One region of the Apilactobacillus micheneri genome, then DNA from elsewhere that is predicted to be linked to it. Evidence: predicted binding sites of a transcription regulator. Region 1 holds the regulator's gene; each other region holds the start of a gene.
The links. The regulator HrcA, encoded in region 1, represses chaperone genes, less so after heat shock. The targets are predictions, from matches to a motif close to TTAGCACTCNNNNNNNNNGAGTGCTAA.
Positions count from the first base shown of each region.

Region 2: DY123_RS01755 (Hsp20/alpha crystallin family protein) is a predicted target of HrcA. The motif match lies at 1,204-1,230, and genes of this name have one in related genera.
Region 3: groES (co-chaperone GroES) is a predicted target of HrcA. The motif match lies at 1,130-1,156, and genes of this name have one in related genera.

Region 1 covers NZ_QUBI01000002.1:253,034-255,314, forward strand. The annotation lists gene dnaK (molecular chaperone DnaK) at 1-261, opposite strand, end outside; gene grpE (nucleotide exchange factor GrpE) at 286-855, opposite strand; gene hrcA (heat-inducible transcriptional repressor HrcA) at 870-1,913, opposite strand; gene ribF (riboflavin biosynthesis protein RibF) at 2,017-2,281, opposite strand, start outside.
Region 2 covers NZ_QUBI01000001.1:342,443-344,723, forward strand. The annotation lists gene DY123_RS01745 (hypothetical protein) at 1-125, opposite strand, end outside; gene DY123_RS01750 (Hsp20/alpha crystallin family protein) at 219-635, opposite strand; gene DY123_RS01755 (Hsp20/alpha crystallin family protein) at 676-1,101, opposite strand; gene DY123_RS01760 (GH25 family lysozyme) at 1,310-2,281, opposite strand, start outside.
Region 3 covers NZ_QUBI01000006.1:40,635-42,915, reverse strand. The annotation lists gene DY123_RS06545 (ABC transporter ATP-binding protein) at 1-226, opposite strand, end outside; gene DY123_RS06540 (redox-sensing transcriptional repressor Rex) at 395-1,024, shown strand; gene groES (co-chaperone GroES) at 1,191-1,475, shown strand; gene groL (chaperonin GroEL) at 1,514-2,281, shown strand, end outside.

The sequences.
Region 1 (2,281 bases):
ATATTTCTTACCGTCAACATCAACAGTGTACCCTTCTTCACCCATGTGACTCTTAATTGATGAAATAGTGTTAGGGTTAGTGATCATTTGACGCTTTGCAACTTCACCAATTTGTGTTTCGCCATCTTTAAATGCAACTACAGATGGTGTAGTACGTGATCCTTCTGGATTTGTAATGATTTTTGGTTCTTTACCTTCAAGAACAGCAACGGCTGAGTTAGTTGTTCCTAAATCAATTCCGATAATCTTATTACTTGCCATAATTATCTTTCCCCTTTTTGTTTATTATTGTGCAACTACAACCATACTTGGTCTAATTACTCGATCAGCTAGTTTGTAGCCCTTTTGTAAAACTTCTACAACTGTATCTGCAGGATGATTGTCATCTGCATCAACAGTTTGGACAGCTTGACAAAGTGTTGGATCAAACTTTTGTCCTTCAGCATCAATTTCCTCAATACCATTTTCAGACAAAGCCTTATTCATATGACTAAGAACTAATTCAACACCTTGTTTAAGTTGTTTTCCAGCATCATCAGTAACTTCAGTACTTAAAGCACGTTCTAAGTTATCAACTACTGGCAAAATACTTGTGGCCAATTTTTGACCATCATATTTATAAATATCAGCACGTTCACGTTTGAAACGAGTTTGCATATTTTGCATTTCGGCTTCTGCTCTCAAATATTGATCAGAAACTTCATCCACTTTTTGTTCAAGCTTTTCTATTTTAGCTTGATTAGCATCTTTCTTTTCCTTTTTTGCATCTTTTTTGGCAGCTTTAGCTTCCTTTTTGGATACATCTTTTTTAGAGTCAGATTGCTTTAAGTCTTTCTTTTCGTCTTTATTTGACAAGTGAATACCTCCCTTTACTGATCATATTTATTATAATAGTTTAATAGTTTCTTTGATAATTCGTCTCGGAAGCTTTCTACTATTCCAATAATTCTTGAATATGGCATTCTAGTAGGACCTAATACAGCAACTACTCCTTTACCATATTCACCAACATCATAAGTCCCAGTAATAACACTATAGTCTTTTAATAAACTATTGCTTATTTCAGGACCTATTTTCACTGAAATTGATTTCCCAGAATTATTTATAAATTGAGAAATATCATCAGTATCATTCAATAATGAGTATATTGGCTTTAGATAACTGATATCATTATTATCAGTAAAACTTAACAAATTCAATTCACCGCCGATATAGAATTGATTTTTAGAAGCTTCGGTTAATATATTATTAAGCGTAGCCAATATTCCTTTTGGATTATTGATATACTTAACAATTTCTTTAGTAAAATCACCTTTCAATAATGATTTTAAAATATCTGATAAAGATTTGCCAACCATTTTATCATTGATTAACCTCACAACGGCATCTAATTGTTCACCATTAATATCATCAGAAATATGAAAAATTTGATTAATGACGTCTTGACTATCAGTAATTAAAATTGCCATTACCTGTCTATTGCCAAGAGGAACTAAATGAAAGCTTCTTAATCTACGGCTTACTTGCTGCTCAGGTTTTAAAGCTAAAGCAGTATAATTTGTTAAATTCGATAAGATATTAGCAGATTGCTCAACAATCTCATCTATCTTTCCAAAATTACCACCTAATGCTGTTTTAATAATTCTAATATCACTATTATCAATAGGATTAGGATTAAGTAAATTATCGACATAATATCGATATCCTTCAATAGATGGAATTCTTCCAGAAGAAGAATGCGTTTTGGAAATTAAACCAACCTTTTCAAGATAAGCCATATCATTTCTTACGGTAGCTGAACTGACATGTATGGGTAGTTGATTCGATAATGCTTTGGAACCGACAGGTACACCAGATTTTGTATAATCACTAACGATTACTTCTAAAACGGTTTTTTGCCTTTCGCTGAGCATATATCAATCACTCCTTTAATAGTTAGCACTCTTAGCAGTCTTATTAACTAAGTGCTAACTACAATATATAATTTAACAAAGCATCATATATAAGTCAAGAAAACTACCCTCGTTTTTTATTAAAAAAATCTCTAGTGAATTTTTCATCCATCGATAGCTGATTAATCAAGGTATCAACTCCATCAAATTTAACTTCACCACGGATTCGATATAACCAATCTATAGATACATTTTCTCCATAAATGTTATGATCAAAATCTAAAATATTAATTTCAACTGTAATTGGGTTCTTATCTCCAAATGTAACGTTTCTTCCAATTGATGCCATTCCATTATAAGCTTTATCACCGATAGTTATATTAACTACA
Region 2 (2,281 bases), on a different contig from region 1:
TTATAATAATTACCCGCATCACTACCATCAGCATTAGCATTTAAAGGAAGAAAATAGACTAAACATAAACAAAAAATAACAAGAAACATCAATTTTGATGCAAAAATTAATTGATTTATTTTCATCTAATATCCCTCCTATAAAAATAATGATACATAATAATTATAGTACAAAAAAAGACCCGAGCACAAAGTCCCGGGTCTTTTCTTATTTAGCAATTAATCAATGTTAATTTCATGTTTTGCTTTATCTTTTGCTTCTTTTGGTAATGTAATCTTTAAGATGCCACCATCATATGATGCTGAAATTTTATCACTTTCAACATTAGGTAGGTAAAATGCACGACTAACATTACTAGATGAACGTTCACTTCTAATTAATTGTCCATCCTTATCCTTTTGTTCTTTATTCAAATCATGAACAGCATGAATACTTAAAGTATCATTACGATAATCTAAGTCAATGTCATTCTTCTTGAAACCAGGTAATTCAGCATTTACTTCAAAATTGTTGTCATTTTCAATAACATCAGTCTTCATCTTAGAAGTATTAGTAAAATTCTTACCAAAGTCACCAAAGAAACTTTCCATTGGATCTAACATATCAAAAGCACCATTTCTTAATTCATTAGCCATAATACAATCCCCCTATATTTTTATATTATTTAATTTAAAATTAGTCGATATTAATCTTGTGTTTATTATTATCTTTTGCTTCTTTTGGCAATGTAATCTTCAAGATTCCGCCATCATATGATGCTGAAATTTGATCATTTTCAACATCAGGTAGGTAGAATGAACGTGAAGTATTACGAGCTGTACGTTCTTTTCTAATGACACGTCCTGTTTTGTCATTATTTTCTTTCTTCAAATCATGGGTTGCACGAATATTTAAATTATCATTTTCGTAATCAATATGAATATTATCTTTTTTAAATCCAGGTAATTCAGAGGTTACTACGTAATTATCTTTATTTTCAGTAACGTCAGTTTTCATTTGATTACTAGCAATTGAATTGAAGAAATTCTTACCAAAGTCACCAAAGAAATCATCAGTTGGTTCGAATACACCTAAATCACTATTTCTTAATTCGTTAGCCATAATCAAAAACCCCTTTCAAAAGTCTTTATTATTTGTTGATTTGTTATTTCCTTATCAACAGTTTCTATATTAGTCAGTAATGGTCAGATAGTCAAGAGAAAAGTAGCACTCTTTTCATTAGAGTGCTAAAAAAACATGTATAAACGTTGATATAAAAGCATTTATGATAGTAAAAAAAGTAGTAATTAAATTACTACTTTAATAAATATTATTTAAATGCACTTTGATAAATCCAACCAACTAGCTTGCCTTGATAATAAGCTTGATAATAATAACTATGCCAGCCATCTTTGTTAGCACGACGAGTAATAGTCATTTTCTTATTAGCATAATCAGAACCATTAGCAGTAGTGATAGTGCTAGCAAAACCACTATTGTTAACATGATTATGGAAAGCTACTTTGGGATTCTTTTTCATTACTTTAGTAGTTGAATATTTAGAATACTTAACGTTAGGAACTAATGCGTTCGTATTCACCCAACCCATAGCATGACCATTAGAATACATACGGTAGTACGTTCTTCCATTAATAGTTGCGATGGAATTGATATACATACGTTTACGAGTATTCTCACTTACACTGGAAAGCGCATAAGTTTTACCGATAAATTTATTATCACCAGGAACATGATTATAAAATTTATAATTATAACCATCCTTAACAGTCATAGTTTTATTTTGTTGAACATATTGTGTATTTCTTGTTTGTTGTTGTGGTTGATCTGAATTGTTGTTTTGATCTTGGTTTGATGAATTATCATTAGCTTGTGATTGATCATCATTATTTTGATTGTCATCAGCTGGTTGAAGTTGCGAACTATTATCGGAACTATTACCAATAAACCAATTAGCATCTTTCGAAGTTAATAAATTAGCATCAATTCTTTGACCTAAAGAATTTGAATAAAAATTACTAGAGAATTGCCATAAAACATGTTCTCTACTTGGTTCTTGGTTTTGATAAGCAGCCAACCAATAACCATCATAATTGCTAACAGCTGAAGCAGCATGGGCCTGCATAAAGCTAACATAAGAATAAAATAGAATCTTACGTTGCCCAACTAGTGGACGCAATGCATCAACCCAAGCTTTAGTAGCATTATTAGTTCCACCAGATCTAACTGTTTGTGATTCATAATCATTTACATAGAATTTTGCATTAGGCGCACGGCGATATAA
Region 3 (2,281 bases), on a different contig from region 1:
CAGTATTTTGGGCCAAATACCCAATTGTTAAGCCATTTTTAGTTGTAACGTTTCCTTCATCAATCGATTCTTTACCTAAAATCATCTTTACTAATGTTGATTTACCAGCACCGTTACGACCCACTAAGCCAACTTTACCATTTTCTGGAATGCTCATATTTACATTTGTGAAAAGATCTTCTCCACCAAAACGTTTTGTTAACTTATTAGCTTGTAAAATAATCAAACTATTCACCTCCTGTAAGTGATTATAAATATAACAATACTAGTCATTTTAGCACATAACGTATATATTATTAAAATTATACAACTATAAAAGATTGAAAAGCATTTCACAATCAATATTTTTGTGTTAAAATTATAGTTCGTTATGTGTAAAACTCAAGAGGAGGCAATGGACATGAAAATTCCTAGGGCAACAGCAAAAAGATTGCCTATGTATTATCGATATCTTAGTGGATTGCATGGTGCGAAAGTTAAGCGTATTTCTTCAAGTACTTTTGCCGATGCAGTTCAAGTTGATTCAGCAACAATTAGAAGAGATCTTTCTTATTTCGGTGCCCTTGGTAAACGTGGCTATGGATACGATGTTGATGACTTATTAGATTTCTTTAAAAAGATTTTAAATCAAGATCATTTAACAAATGCAGCATTGGTAGGATTAGGTAACTTAGGCCAAGCATTATTGCATTTTAATTTTCACAAAGATAGTAATGTGAGAATTTCTGCAGCATTTGATATTCATGATAATATGATTAATACTGTTCAAAGTGGTGTACCAGTATATGATGTTAATGATCTTGAAAAACAATTAAGTGAACAACAAATTGAAGTTGTTATTTTAACAGTTCCAACAGGAGTAGCTCAAAAAATTTGTGATCAAGCGATTGCTGGTGGAGCTAAGGGAATTATGAATTTCACTTCTAAAAGATTGTCAGCTCCTAAAAATGTCAGAGTACAAAATGTAGATTTAACAAATGAATTACAAACACTTATTTACTTTATTGAACATTATGATAATTAAAAATAAATACTAATTTCCAAGTACTTTCATAAATTATGAAGGTACTTTTTTATTAAGCATCTTTCTTGCATTTAATCATAAAACATAATATATTAATAATTGTAATTAGCACTCTTTTATATTAAGTGCTAACGATTATTAAATGTTAATTGGAGGGATAGTAACAATGTTAAAACCATTAGGTGATCGTGTTGTTATTGAAACACAAAATGAAGAAGAAAAGACGGTTGGTGGCATTGTTTTAGCTAATAATGCTAAAGAAAAACCACAAACTGGAAAAGTTATTGCTGTTGGATCTGGACGTATTCTAGATAATGGCAAAACATTAGAACCATCTGTTAAAGCTGGGGATAAAGTACTGTTTGATAAATATGCTGGAACTTCAGTTGACTATGATGGAAAATCTTACTTAATTTTGCATGATAAGGACATTGTTGCGATTATTGATTAATAAATTAATTATTAAAAATTTAATGAGGTGAAGTATTTATGGCTAAAGAAGTAAAATTTTCTGAAGATGCTAGAAATTCAATGCTAAGAGGTGTTGATAAATTAGCCAATACTGTAAAAACAACTTTAGGACCAAAGGGTCGTAATGTTGTTTTGGAAGAATCAGCTGGTAATCCTAACATTACTAATGATGGTGTAACCATTGCTAAATCAATTGATTTACAAAATCATTTTGAAAACATGGGAGCTAAATTAGTTTCTGAAGTTGCTTCAAAGACTGATGATATTGCTGGTGATGGTACTACTACTGCTACTGTTTTAACCCAAGCTATCGTCAATGAAGGAATGAAAAACGTTACTGCTGGTGCTAATCCAGTTGGTATTCGTCGTGGAATTGAAAAAGCTACTAAGGTTGCTGTAGATAAGTTACATAGCATGTCACATGAAGTTAAAAATAAAAATGATATTGCTCAAATTGCTTCAATTTCTGCAGATAATCCTGAAGTAGGTAACTTAATTGCAGATGCTATGGAAAAAGTAGGTAATGATGGGGTTATTACTGTTGAAGATTCTCGTGGTGTTAACACTACTATGGATGTTGTTGAAGGAATGCAATTTGATCGCGGATACATGTCTCAATATATGGTTACTGATAACGAAAAAATGGAAGCTGATTTAGATAATCCATATATTTTGGTAACAGATAAAAAGATTAATAACATCCAAGAAATCTTACCGGTATTACAAGCAGTTGTTGAACAAGGTCGTTCATTATTGATTATTGCTGATGATATTGGCGGTGAAGCT